DNA from 2 places in the Glutamicibacter sp. TV12E genome. Region 1 is predicted to be linked to the other one. Evidence: riboswitches for the same ligand, from Rfam matches in the RefSeq annotation. Region 1 holds a riboswitch; the other holds the start of a gene.

Region 1 (7,138 bases):
ATCCAGGGCAATGGTTTACCGCTATTCATGATTCACGGTAATGGGGTGGACCATCGCATCCTGTTGCCGCTGGATGGGGCGCTCGCCGAAAACGGGACCTTCGAACGCCACTATATCGATTTGCCTGGCTTCGGGGAACGCGATCCACTTTCCAATGCTGGAGGACTTCCTGAGCTGGCGGATTGGCTGGAGAGCGAAATTCATTCCATCATCGGCGATGGGCTGTTCGCTGTACTGGGCAATTCAATGGGCGGGCTCCTATGCCAAGAGATCGCTGACAGATTCGGTGATGCTGTGCAAGGGATATTCCTCATTGCTCCGGCGGTGTACCCGGATAGCGAGCAGCGGACGCTTCCAGAACGTGCTGTGGCCATCCACGATCAGGAATTGTTTCTGTCCCTGAGCAAGAGGGACGCTGAGCTATTCGCCGATGTTGCCGTCATCCAAACTCGGGATGCATGGCAAGAATTCTCGAAATGGGTTCTGCCCGGAATTTTGTCGGCTAATTTGAGGGCCATGGCCAAGCTTGCCAAGCGCTATTTCCTTGAACCGCTGCCGCTTCATCGCGAGAATCAGCTCTCTATTCCAGTCTCAATCGTCTGCGGCAGGGATGATCATGTCACCGGATTCGAGGATCCTCAACGATTAACAATGCGCTATCCGGATTTGCATTTAAAAGTTATTGAATCGGCTGGGCACAACGTGCATATTGAACAACCGGCGTTAGTGGCGCATGAAATTCGGGCTTGGGCAGAACGAGTCCAGCGTTTGCCTTTGTCGAAGTAGCCGCCTGGATCATCGCTATCCACCACTACTAATCCGATTGATTCTTGAAAATAGTTGTTGAGTAAATTCTGATCTGCGATTAGATTTCCTTCAAGCATGGTGGTTAGTTGTTCGAAAGCAGGAAACAGCTTATGGAAGACTCGATTGTCCTTCGCGAATGGACGAGCATCGATGAAGTTCCGGACTTGTTAGATGTCTGGAAAAGCTCTGTTGAATGCCGCCATGATTTCCTCTCGGCACATGACCTCGATGCCGTGGCTACGGCTCTAGAATCCATATATTCGCAAACTTTGTACGTGCGAATTGCCCAACAAGGCGATCGGATTCTGGGCTACGCCGCTTGGAATGATTCGGAAATTGAAATTCTTTGGGTGAGGCATGCTGATCGCCACCATGGAGTGGGCAGATTGCTCCTGAGCCACATCATCGAACATAGCCCTGAAGCTGGCGTTCATTTGGACGCGCAACGGACACTTGCCATCGAGTTTTTCCAAAGCTGCGGGTTCCGGCAGATGCCAATAGCTGTTAATGAGTCTTCACCGAGGCTTTTATGGCGCCATGACATCTCGCGAGTGGATAGCGTGGCACGATAGTTTCATGAGTGAAAACAGCCGAGAAATTCGTGAAGTTATTGTTCAGCGCACCGAATCGAGCAAGTACACAGCCACCAGCCTTGCAACAGGGGCAAGCGTTGAATTTGGCCAGGGTGATGGACTGCTGACACCGGTGGAGCTGATGCTCGCAGCTATTGCTGGCTGCTCGTCAATTGATGTTGACGTGGCGACGACTCGTCGCAGCGAGCCAGAGAAATTTGATGTGCGCGCCAGCGGCTACAAGATTTCCGAAGGCGGTGCCAGCCGCATGGATGACATTCATCTCGGGTTCGATTTGAAGTTCCCTGATACTGAAGAGGGCCGCAAAGCAGCCAGCATGGTCGAGCGAATTGTGAAGTTGTCGCACGATAAATATTGCACTGTCTCACGCACGGTCGAACTCGGGGCTTCGGTCGTCAGTGAAGTTGCTGAATAAATAGTTAAGGCTCAACTTTTATACTCGTGAGCTAGCGCTGGAAAGTAGAAACTACAAGTCACTCCAAGGAAATTCACGGAATTGACGATTTGAGAACTTTCAAATTTTTTGCGTTTCAGTAGTGTTTAAGGTTACTTTCTGCGGTTTTAGTTGAATCCTAGTCTAAAAGGTGCTGTTTTCGCAGTTGGGGCTGTGTAAATACAATGAATCAGGCTGTAAATTCAACTCTTTGCCCTAGTCAGAGCTGGTCCTTCATCGTAGGGTCAAGGTGTCCCTACGTTGAAGGAGCAGACATGCAAACTGAGAACGTCTTAGGCAACATCGACTGGGCGTCAATGCTACAAAAGGTAGCCATTGCGCTGGTCATTCTCATCATTACGTGGCTTGTGGCGCGAATAGTTCGCTGGGCTGCAGCCAAACTAGTGACCAGGGTGAAATTCCTGCAGAAGCAAGGAAACGACGGAGCTCAAATAGGCCAATCTCTTGGCAAGGTCGCTGGACTGATTGTTTGGCTTTTTGGCCTCGTCGCAATCCTTCAGGTCTTTGCACTTTCTGAAGTTCTTACGCCAGTTCAGGGCCTGCTCGGCGGAATCATGGCATTCATCCCGAACCTCATCGGCGCCGGCTTTATCTTCTTCATTGGCTACGTCATCGCAAACATTGTTCGTCAGCTATTGACCACTGGCCTGGGAACAGTCGACTTCAGCGGACTGGTCCGCAAGCTGACTCCAGGGGATGAGCCGGTGGATGAAGTCCAGTCTCGCGAGGCCCAAGCAAAAATCGTCGATATCATCGCGAATATCGTCTTCGCCTTGATCCTTCTGGTTGTTGCCATATCTGCACTGCAGGTCCTGGGAATCGCGGCCATTTCGCAGCCTGCTGAGCAAATGCTTCAGCTAGTCTTCACCGCCATCCCACAGGTCATCATGGCACTGGTGCTGTTGGCAGTTGGCTTCCTGATTGCAAAGTTTGTTGGACAGCTGCTGGAATCCACCCTGCACGGTGTAGGCACTGATCGCGTCGTTGCCGGCTGGGGCGTTGTTCCAGAAGGCAAGAGCGCATCGGGCATCATCGCGGGCATCGTGAAGATTGCTATCGTGCTGTTCTTCGGTGTGATGGCAGCGCAGATGCTGAACTTCCCGGCAATCACCAATATCCTCAATGAGATTCTGGAACTGGGTGGCAAGATCCTCTTCGGTGCAGCAATCGTTGCCGCAGGCTTCGTCGTCGCTAACGTGATCGGCAAGTTCATGGGCGACACCACTGCGTCGAAGATTATCCGCTACACGGCCATTGCACTGTTCGTTGCAATGGGCCTGAAATACATGGGTATTGCGGACTCGATCATCAACATGGCCTTCGGCGCAATTGTCATCGGCGCAGCTCTGGCAGCGGCCTTGGCCTTCGGGCTTGGCGGCCGCGAAGCAGCAGCTCGCACACTCAATAAGATCGATACCGACAAGCTGAGCTCCAACGGCCCGGATTCGGTACCACCGGCACCGCCGACGTCGCCAGGCATATAACCATCCCGGACAGAACCTAAGGGGACATTAGGAGCGTCGCGGAATCCACCAAGGATCCCGCGACGTTTCTGCGTCTGGGCCCCGCTCTAGGCCAGGCGAAGTGGAAGCGGAGCTGCAGCGCCGGGCGGGTCCGTTCGTAGCCGGGCGTAGGTGTAGACGTCGATGCGTTCACCGTCGACAAGGAATTTGCCCCGCTCGGTTCCTTCACGCAGAAAACCATTGTTCTCGGCCACGCTGCGTGATCCGGGATTATTGGCGCGCAGGCCAAGTTCCAGGCGGTAGAAATCAAGATCATCAAAAAGATAATTCGCCAGTGTGGCAACTGCCCTCGTTGTGAGCGAACGACCGCGATACTCCTGATGCATCCAGTACCAAATCCATGCATTGGCATTTGAATGATCCAGCGTCCCGCAAGCCAGCCCGATCAACCGGTCATTGGCGGTGATCGCCAACGGGAATTGGCTTTGTTCGCCGTACAACAGGGCGTCTACGTAGGCCCGTGCTTTTTCAGGCGTATCGGCATCGCCTTGGCGCCGCATATCCGGATGGGAAATGAACGCCTCGTATACGGAGCCGGCATCCAAGGCGCTGAGCTGCCTCACGCCAAATTCCTCGGCAACGCCTGTTGCCCGGACGCTGCCAGGCCCGGCGAGCTTGCTTGGGCCGTGGCCTGTGAGCGTGCCTTGGTGAAACAGCATCTGCCACTTGCCTTGCTCGCGGAACCATAATGAGCTGCGAAGTGCCGGGCGATGGCCGCTGGCCTTCCAGCGCAACTGGATGAGGTTTTCTGATAACCGGATTGCCGAGGGCTCGCTAACGCGCAACCGCTCAGCGGAAGGATCTTCAGTAGCCAGCAATTCTATGACTTGGTTCCTGTCGTATGTTCTTCCGCTGGCGCCGATTTCGAAGAAGTTCTCATGCAGGATTTCGCCAAGCAATTTTCGGTTGCCACGCATCGAGGCTGTGAGCAGCAGCTGTTCCAGACCGGCAACCGCTCTGAACAGTCGAGAATCGACCGGCAATTCTGCGGGATATTCCTGTTGTGCCATGTCGGTAAGTACATCACAAAAGATGACGGGACTAAGTCAACGGCAGTTCGCTTTTCGGGGCTGCCTCATGCTTATAATCGCAATTACTCCGCGGGAGCCTGAAATCGACCAGGCTGAGAGGGCACTGAGCCGACCGCTACACCTGATGCGGGTCATGCCGCCGTAGGAAGGAAGCGTGCCACTGTGCATGTCAACATTGTTGGCTCCGGAATCATCGGCCTAGCCACCGCATTCGAGCTCAGTTCACGTGGCCACACCATCACCATCATCGACCCGGCACCTGGCCAGGGCGCCAGCTACGCAGCCGCCGGGATGCTGGCCCCAGCTGCCGAAACGGTCTGGGGTCAAGGCCCCCTGCACCAGCTGCTGTCCGCGTCCAGCGCTCGCTACCCCCAGTTCGTTGATCGCCTGGAAGCGGCCACGGGCGTGCGCCCTGACTACCTGCAAAGCTCAACCCTGGTCGTCGCGGCTGAACCGGCCGACCGCGAAGCGCTCCACGATCTCGTGGAGCTGCAGAACTCATTGGGATTGTCCGCCACAAAACTGCTGCCGAGCCAAGCCAGGTCCTTGGAACCAGCCTTGGCCAGCAATATTTCCGGGGCGGTGCTCTGCGCTGAAGACCACCAGATCGATCCTCGTTCCGTCGTGCGCATCCTGCTCCAGCACTTTCACAATGACCTGGTCCATGAGCAGGCCGAAGAGCTGATCACTGAAGGATCAGGCACCTGCGCCGTTCGCACGGCCTCAGGAAAAATTTTCGCAGCTGATCAAACCATCATCGCCACCGCGCTGGGCACCGTGAAAGGGCTGGCCAAGCTGCCATTGCGCCCGGTTCACGGCGACATACTGCGGATTCAAAGCCCGCCGGGCCCCGCCCTGCTGACCAGGATTATTCGAGGCATTGTCCACCGCCAGAACGTGTATCTGGTTCCGCGCAAGGACGGAAGCCTCGTGCTCGGTGCCAGCGTTCGGGAAGACCGGAACCCGGAAGTCAATGTGGGCGCCATGTACAACTTGCTCGACAACGCCCGCAGGCTTGTCCCGGGAATTATCGACTGTTCACTGAACGAAGTCATCGCCAGGCCAAGGCCGGCAACCGCCGATGACCGCCCGCTGATCGGGCGCATTGACCCGGGGCTGGTGCTCTCCACTGGCTATTCGCGCCATGGGGTGCTGCTCAGCCCCTTGGGATCCGTACTGACTGCGGATCTCGCCGAAAACAATAAAAGAAATCCACTGTTGAATGACGTTGATCCGCAACGTTTTTCAACACTTTCCGCAACCGCCGCACTGGAGCAATTCGGATGACATCGATCAGCATCATTTTTAATTCCCAGCAAGTTCAGCTGGAGGCCGGTACCAGCCTGCGCGAATTTATCAGCGCGCAAATCGGCAAGGAACTCGACGCAGATTCAAAAGCAGTCGACGGCAGCAAGCTCGGGGTGGCCGCGGCCGTGAACGGCGCAGTCATTCCCCGCAGCAGCTGGAACAGCAAAGCACTTGAAGACGGGCACAGCATAGAACTCGTTACCGCAGCCCAGGGAGGCTAAGCATGGAATCGCAAGAATTCACCGAGCTGGATCTCAACAACGATCCTTTTGTCGTCGCCGGGCGCACCCTTTCTTCGCGGCTTATCCTGGGCACCGGAGGGGCTACCTCTTTAGCTACGCTGGATAGCGCGCTCACAATTTCTGGCACGGAATTGACCACCGTTGCCATCCGCCATTTCTCTGCCGCCGGGGCAGGCAACGTCTATGAGTTGCTCCAGCGCAACAACGTCATTCCTTTGCCTAATACCGCAGGGTGTTTCACCGCCCGTGATGCGGTACTGACCGCGCAGCTGGCCCGCGAAGCTTTGGAAACGGACTGGATCAAACTTGAAGTGATTGCCGACGAGCACACCTTGCTGCCGGATCCGCTGGAACTGTACTCGGCAACCGAGCAGCTTGTGGCCGATGGATTCCAGGTCTTCGCCTACACGAATGATGACCCTGCACTGGCGCAGCGGCTCCAGGATTCCGGCGTGGCAGCCATCATGCCTGCTGGCGCTCCAATCGGTTCAGGACTGGGAATTTTGAACCCGCACAATATTTCCACCATTGTTTCTCGTGCCAATGTTCCGGTGATCCTGGATGCCGGGGTGGGAACAGCCTCCGATGCGGCACTGGCCATGGAACTAGGCTGCGATGCCGTGCTGCTGGCCAGCGCCGTGACTCGCGCGCATAACGCTCCGCTCATGGCCGCGGCCATGAGGGACGCTGTGCGAGCTGGCCGCGCGGCCCGTTTGGCGGGCAGGATTCCACGACGCGATACCGCACTTGCATCCTCGCCCACGGAGGGAATGATGCAAACTTTGGTCGGGGAATTCTAATGCTGCGCGAACCGCTCTGCGAACCTGCCGCAGGGATCTATCCGGGCCAGCTGGCCCGCTATTCACGGCATTTGACCTTGCCCGGGGTAGGCGAAAAGGGCCAGCGGCGCATCATCAACGCCAAGGTCCTGATCATTGGCGCCGGGGGACTGGGCAGTCCCATCGCCAGTTATCTGATTGCCGCCGGAGTAGGCCGGATCGGCGTACTCGATGATGACTCGGTAGAGCTGTCGAACTTGCAGCGCCAGATCATGCATCGCGAATCCGATGTCGGCCGGCCAAAAGTCGATTCCGTGCAGAGGCTGGCCGCCGAACACAACAGCACTGTCGTCATTGACCCGCTCAACCAGCGCCTCAGCGAAGACAACGCCCTGGAGCTT
Region 2 (7,138 bases), 1.7 Mb from region 1:
TACGCTGTGGCCAGAGAAGAGCTTTATCGCAACATCGCTTCCAGCCAGTTCCTCAACGAGCAGGAAACCGACGAACTGCTCGCCGCAGCGCAGCGCGCCGGGTCAGCGGCAGCGCTGGCTGCAGCACGCAAAGTTCTCGACAAGACGCTTCGCACTTCCTTCAGCCACCATCACCGGTCCACAGAATCGGGCGCTTCGATGGCCACTGCACCTGAATTTCCAACTCCCGCTTATGAAGAACCCTTGGCCAAATATTCGCCACCGCTAGGACTTCTGGATACTCCGCGCACCAAAGTCGAGCAGCACGTTTTGACCATCACGCGGGTGGAATGGCTCAACGGTCAATTGGTGCGCCTCATCGCCAGCGCACCGAACCTTGATGGATACCGTTCCAATTCCGCGCTGGACGAGTACGTCAAGGTTTTTGTCGCTGATCCGTCTCTCGGTCTAATTCCTCCCTACGATTTGCGGACCCTGCGCCACCGGCTGCCGCGCGAACAGGTTCCCCGCTCAAAGTCCTACACCATTCGCTGGGTCAACCCAGCCCTCGATGAGCTGGCTATTGATTTTGTAGTTCATGGTGCGCCAGGCACCGTTGGCCACTGGGCAGGAACTGTACAGCCAGGAGATCCCTTGGTCATCTCCCCAGCCCGCAGCAAGGGGTCACTCTCGTTCAATGCCGACTACTACGTCTTAGCAGCCGATGAAGCTGGCCTGCCCGCTATTGCCAAAGTCCTAGAAGCCCTGCCGGCGCAGGCCAAGGGGACGGCGCTGATTGAAGTGGCCGACAAAAACGCAATGTTTGACGTGAAACATCCAGAAGGCGTTGTTTTACAGTGGCTTTCTCGGGATTCAATGCCCCCAGGCAAAAGCAACGTACTTCCCTCCGCATTGCAATCCCTACCGATTCCAGCGGGCCAAGTGGGCGTCATCGCCCATGCCGAACGTTCCACTATCAAAGCCATTAGCCGGATCACCGAGTATTGGCATCTGAATAAGCAATCATCGCATATCTCTTCCTATTGGACCTTGCGTGAAGGCAGGTTGCATCGGTAGGTACCCCATGCTGTTCGGCTACGTGGAAACCCGAATCTGGCCACGTGCCACTGGTCGGCGGGGCTCAGCCTTGAACCAAGCTCCCTTGAAGTTCACCCAGCCGCTCTTGGCAACAAGAACAACGTCTCCGAAGAGTGCTTCGTTGCGCCTGAATGATCTTCAGCACGCATCTGGCACCGAGCACAGCCAAATAACGTCTGATCAACGGTGGGTTCAGTTCAATCTCCAGGCCGGCAGTTCACAAGAACATCGCATAATGTGGTGGTGGATTGCGGGATTCAACCTGAGCTTCCGGATCAACATCGTTCAACGAGTCATGCCTAGGAGAAGCTTTCGTGCGTTCAAGTTTGTTCAAGGCCGCCGCTGTCATCATTACTTGCCTTCTCGTTATTTCGCTGGGCGCATGCACGTCCACGACGAAGCCCGAAGTCCGTGATGCCAGTACCGCTGATGTTGAGGCCGACGGCTGGCCACGGGTCGTCACCGACGAGACCGGAGACCTCATCAAGATTCCGTCCAAGCCCGGGCGCATCGTCTCAACCTAGGTATCAGTGACCGGAACTCTATTGTCCATCGATGCCCCGGTCGTTGCCACGTCCGTCGCGCCACAGAACCCGGCGACCGACAAGCATGGATTCTTGAGCCAGTGGGCGAACGTGGCCTCAAAACGCTCGGTAGATGCACTATATGAAATCGGGAATTTTGATCTCGAAGCTATTCGGGATCGCAAGCCTGATTTGATACTGGTCGCCGCCTCAGGCGCGGATTCCGAATTGGAGCATCTCGACAAGTTGCGGGAAATCGCCCCAACACTCCTCGTCGATTACACCGAAAAGAAATGGACCGCGCTCAGTACGGATCTAGCCAAGGCTACGGGCACGGAGGAAGCAGCGGCTCGCAACAACAGCATCATCAGCCAACGTGTTTCCAGCTTGAAACAGTCCCTGTCGATCCCCGCCGGCACCACGGCATCGATACTGTCCTACCACCGGGGAAACATCTCCCCCATAGCCCAGAGCACCGGTCCGCATGCACAGTTGTTCGAATCTCTGGGGTTCACCGTGCTGGATCCTCCAGCAGAGTTTGATACCTCCATGCAAGAACGGGAAGACTTCTCGTTCACCAGCTACGAAGGGCTGGCCAAGTCCTTGCCGGGCGATGCGACCTTTCTGCTCTCCTCGGACCCAGAGGCCACCGAGCAGTTCTCTTCCGATGAGTCCCTTGCACAATTGCCTTCCGTTCGCGGAGGCAACGTCTTTGCGCTTCAGGAGTCATTCATCTTGGATTTCTTCTCAACACAGAAAATCTTGGATTACTTTGAGAATGATTTCCCCGGCTTGGCTCCCGAAGCGCAACCGCACAACTAGCTGCGCGCCAAGACCACAGCTTCCGGAACAGCCAACCCAAGATTTCCGCGCAATGTAGCCGACTCGTAGCGGGTGCGGAATCTGCCACGGCGCTGCAATTCCGGAATCACTAGCTCAATGAAGTCCTCCAGAGATCCCGGGAGGGACGGCGGCATCAGGTTGAAGCCGTCTGCGGCCCCGCTATCGACCCAGAGTTCTATTTCATCGGCAATCATTTCCGGCGTTCCCACCATGGTGCAGTGGCCCCCGCCAGCAGCCAGCAAGCCGAGTAGTTCACGAACCGTGGGCTGGTGCAGCTCGATGAGCCGCAGTATCGTGGTGTATCGGCCGGCCGGGCCAGTGAATTCTTCCAGTGGCGGAAGGTCCGGGACAGGTCCGTCCAAAGGCCAGCGGCTGGTGTCCTGCTGCAGGAATACTCCCAGCTGGCGCAGCGCGTCCCCGGTTGGCAGCAACTCGTTCAGTGCACGCTGCTTGGCTTTGGCTTCTTCTGCTGTGCGTCCCACATAGGTCACCAGCCCGGGCATGATCAGCGCCCTGTAATCCGAGCCACGCGAAGCTCTGGTGCGTTCGGAAATGTCTTGGGCGAATTCGGATGCCATCTGGTGATCGGCTGCTACCGAGTAGATCGCTTCAGCGTGTGCTGCTGCCAGTTCGCGGCCAGCTGGCGAGGAGCCTGCTTGGAACATGACAGGCTCGCCATGAACTGAGTTGGGCATATTCAAGGGACCTCGCACCGAGAAGTGCTCGTCTTCGTGATTGATTTCTTGAAGCAATTGCGTATCGGTGAAGTTTCCGCCACGGTCAATCTGGACTGCTTGATGCGGATAGGATCCCCACAACTTGCGCAAGACATCAATGAATTCTGCGGCTCTGCCATATCGCTGCGCGTGCGCAGGCAGTTCGGCGAGCGAATGGTTCTGCGCTTCGGTATCCCACATGCTCGTCACCACATTGATGCCGGCCCGCCCGTTGGACAAATGCTGCAAGCTGCCCAGCATGCGTGCCGCGTGGAAGGGAGAGTAGAAGCTGGCCGAGATGGTGCAGACCAGTCCGATATTCGTGGTGCATTGGCTGATCGCCGACAACAGCGTCACCGGCTCAAAGAACCAGGTGGGACCGGCCTGCGCAGCTGAGGATGACACCGCTTGGCCATCGGCGAAGAACACCGCGTCCAGCAGCCCCTTCTCAGCCAGCTGAGCCAGCTTAATGTAGTACTGGGTACCGGGAAGCTCTTCGGCTGCCGAGTCCTCAGCACGCCAGGCCGCTTGGTGGTGCCCGACGCCGTAAAGGAACAGATTCAGATGTACTTGTTTCTTCTGGCTCATCCCTTCACCAGCCCGCCATCCACGATAAGGTTCTGACCTGTCACCCCACGTGAGAGCGGGGAAGCGAAAAACAGGACGGTATCGGCCAGTTCCGCTGGAGTGGTGACTCGACGCAATGGCGTTCCCGAGGCAATCAAGTCGAATACTGCCTCGGGGGTCGCAGCCGAGGCGTCGGTGGTGCGCAAGAGCCCGCCAGAAACCATGTTGATGTTGATTCCTTCAGGCCCAAGATCATCAGCGAAGGTACGGGTCAGGGACAGCAGCGCAGCTTTTGTGGCGGTGTAGTCATGGTACGGAACCACCGGGTGCTGGAATAGGTTAGTGCCGATATTGATGATGCGTCCAAACCTTGTTTGCCGCATTCCAGGCAGGACAGCCTGGATGGCAGCCACGGGAGCCAGCACCGATCCGGCGAACTGGGCGCTGAGCTCTGTTGCCGAAATCGCTTCGGCGGTGGAGCGGGCATCGCCGTTAAAGGAGAAATCCACCAAGGCATTGTTCACCAGAGTAGTCACCGGCTGCCCAAAATGATCTTCGGCTTCAACCACCATCGACTTGAGCGCAGATTCGTTGCGAACATCAGCCTTAATGGCTACTGCATCGTTCGGGTAGAGCGCAACGAGATCATTGGCTGCTTGTTCCGAAGTGCTGTAATTGATGACGACTTTCGCTCCAGCAGCTAGGAAGGCCTTGCTGATGGCGGCACCGAGCCCTCGGGCTCCGCCGGTGACAAGAATAACCTGCTCTTCAAGTGGAAGGGCAATGGGGGTTGCTGGTGATTGGGTGTCCGTGCTCATCTTGTTTGAACTCCTTGACGGCGTCTGTTGGCGAATGGATTTTGACCAAAGACGCGGACGGTTCAAGCACTTCAGGTGCACACATACGCAGAATCCAGGACATTCCCTTCGCCAGTACTAACTGGATCAGGTTCAACGGGTGTTCTCTCAGCCGCCCTGCGGCACCCCGTGTCACTGCTCCCATTAGTAGCACACGCACGGCTTAGCTGTAGAACATTACTTCATGAACCCCGCGCGTATCAGCACTTGGTTCTTGGACAATCCAAACTTCACCGCCATCTGGAACAGTGAATTCCATGCTCAAATCGTTAGCAGGGATCGCACACTGCAGGGAATCTTCGGCGACAACCTCGTCATCTTTAACAGCCTTGATACGGACGAATCCCACTCCTTGGCAAGCGAACTGGAGCAGATTTTTCTGTCCCGCCGAGGTAGAGACGATCAGAGGCTCTGTCTGAATATCCCCTGCCTCATTTAGCTGATAGGTATTCGATGATCCCGACCCAGAGCTGAACCCGTTCTCTTCAAAGAATTCCGCACCCGGATCTTCTAGTGAGCCGACTAGCCCACCTTCTCCTCTGATAGCAGCGGCAAAGGCGATCATCGGCGGGAAGAATTCCGCGATGCCATCGATACTTTCGATAGTGTCTTCCGCTATCTCTTCTTCGAGGACTCCCGGAGTAGTCTCGGGAGCAGGTTCTTCCGGGAGCCTCAATTGCGAAACTGGGGTGGTACAGGAGCAAAGCCCGAGCAGCGCAACCAGGGCCAGCGTCAGGCTCCTCTTCATGAGCGCTCCAATACGAACGAGGATGAAATAGTTTACTCGACCTTATGTTATTAATCTGATTTAAACAATGCATGTCAAACAAAAGAACCATGATTTTTATCAGATCATGAAATGGTCAACTACACAGGCCCACACGGATCTCACACTAAAACACGGCCTAGACGCGGCTAAATGGTCCACCCCACTTCATATAGTTTCCTAAGGGCCTACCCCCTTGCCAACTGTCGCTTTCCTAGGAGTCGTACTTCCGCATGCAGCTGCTGCGCCGCGCAATCTCATTTGCACTCATCGCTTCATCCCTTGCCCTCACTGGATGCTCAACTCTTGATTCCATCGAGCAGTATCGAGTTCCCGACGCACAGGCTGACACTACCTACAACAGTGCGGGGCAACGCGCCAGCTACGCTGACTCGCTTGAATTGCTCGCGGATATCGACGTGAAGGGCCGCGCCCCCAAGACTGGCTACGAACGGGAAAAGTTCAGCAAGGGATGGAAGGATCCGGACCGCAACGGTTGCGACGCCCGCAATGACATCCTGGCTCGCGACTTGGAACACGTGAAATACAAATCAGCGTCGAAGCCTTGCGTAGTGCTCAGCGGAACCTTCCACGACCCGTATACCAACACCACCATCAAATTTGTTCGGGGCCAGAAAACAAGCACCGCGGTTCAGATTGACCACGTTGTTGCTTTGTCAGATGCGTGGCAAAAGGGTGCACAGCGCTGGGACCAGGAAGCTCGTTTCGAATTCGCCAATGACCCGCTTAACCTCATGGCCTCGGATGGGCCGACCAACGCGGCTAAAGGCGACAAGGACGCCGCATCATGGCTTCCGCCCAACAAGAGTTTCCGCTGCGAATACGTCTCACGACAGACTCAGGTCAAAGCGAAATACGGGGCTTGGATGACCAAGGGCGAACACGATGCCATCGAGCGCACACTGAAGACCTGCGTGTAGTTAGCCTAAAGTCGCAGCGAAAGATCCTCCTTAAGACCTATCGTCAAATTGATGGATTTGTGACAGTATGGATATTACTCAAGCCAATAGCCATTATGTGTGGTGATTGTTGGCAAAATTTTCTGCTGCAAAGGTCAATGATGAAGACACGGTTGTCGGGAGCGCTCTTGCTGCTTGCCAGCGTGTGCCTTTTTGGTTTTGCCCTGAACGCCGCGCATCGAGACACAGCCATGGCTTGCTGGATCCTGTCCACAGTCTTCTTCATCGCGGCTGCCATGCTCATGCTCGGTGCCATCGTAGGAGCTTCCTCGGTCACAGCAACCAAAACACGCCACAACCGACGGCTCTAGCCGCATCAAGTTTTTTCGAAGCAACGCATCAACCACAGGCTGGTGCGTTGCTTCGACTATTTAACCGCTAGTTCTCATGGCCCTGCACAGCAATTTAACCCGCAGGCATCGACAGGTTCACCTAGATGCGATAGACATTAGTCTTGTCACACCCGTCACTTTTAGGAGTACCCATGTCTGCATTCACGCAGATGAGAAAACTCAGTTTCGCCTCCTTGGCCACCCTCTCGCTCATGGCCACAGGAACAGCCCTGGCGCAGGCAACGCCCACCGAGGAATCAATCAGCACTGCTTCCCCAGCAGCTGATCCTGTAACTCTGGATCTAGTTGGCATTAATGACTTCCACGGCCGCATTGCAGCCGATCGGGACTCTGCCGGCGCTGCAGTGCTCGCCGGAGCCGTTGACCAGCTGCGCGCCGAGAATGAAAACACGTTGTTCGTATCGGCCGGCGACAATATCGGGGCTTCGACCTTTGCTTCCGCATCCCAAGAGGAC

The links. Region 1 has a riboswitch for thiamine pyrophosphate ahead of thiO (glycine oxidase ThiO). Riboswitches for the same ligand answer to the same signal wherever they lie in the genome.
Region 2: it holds a riboswitch for thiamine pyrophosphate, as region 1 does, so the genes downstream of both, ACT7DV_RS04000 (3-oxoacyl-ACP reductase) here and thiO (glycine oxidase ThiO) in region 1, are expected to answer to the same signal.

What each region holds. Positions count from the first base shown of each region.
Region 1 is NZ_JBQVVF010000001.1:2,601,456-2,608,593, forward strand. It holds gene ACT7DV_RS12265 (alpha/beta fold hydrolase) at 1-786, shown strand, start outside; gene ACT7DV_RS12270 (GNAT family N-acetyltransferase) at 918-1,379, shown strand; gene ACT7DV_RS12275 (OsmC family protein) at 1,384-1,815, shown strand; gene ACT7DV_RS12280 (mechanosensitive ion channel) at 2,109-3,338, shown strand; gene ACT7DV_RS12285 (GNAT family N-acetyltransferase) at 3,425-4,387, opposite strand; TPP riboswitch at 4,468-4,573, shown strand; gene thiO (glycine oxidase ThiO) at 4,571-5,695, shown strand; gene thiS (sulfur carrier protein ThiS) at 5,692-5,937, shown strand; gene ACT7DV_RS12300 (thiazole synthase) at 5,940-6,758, shown strand; gene ACT7DV_RS12305 (ThiF family adenylyltransferase) at 6,758-7,138, shown strand, end outside.
Region 2 is NZ_JBQVVF010000001.1:875,757-882,894, forward strand. It holds gene ACT7DV_RS03980 (siderophore-interacting protein) at 1-1,056, shown strand, start outside; gene ACT7DV_RS03985 (hypothetical protein) at 1,392-1,601, shown strand; gene fepB (Fe2+-enterobactin ABC transporter substrate-binding protein) at 1,608-2,423, shown strand; gene ACT7DV_RS03995 (NtaA/DmoA family FMN-dependent monooxygenase) at 2,420-3,748, opposite strand; gene ACT7DV_RS04000 (3-oxoacyl-ACP reductase) at 3,745-4,545, opposite strand; TPP riboswitch at 4,631-4,724, opposite strand; gene ACT7DV_RS04005 (hypothetical protein) at 4,748-5,332, opposite strand; gene ACT7DV_RS04010 (HNH endonuclease family protein) at 5,584-6,291, shown strand; gene ACT7DV_RS04015 (hypothetical protein) at 6,429-6,641, shown strand; gene ACT7DV_RS04020 (5'-nucleotidase C-terminal domain-containing protein) at 6,815-7,138, shown strand, end outside.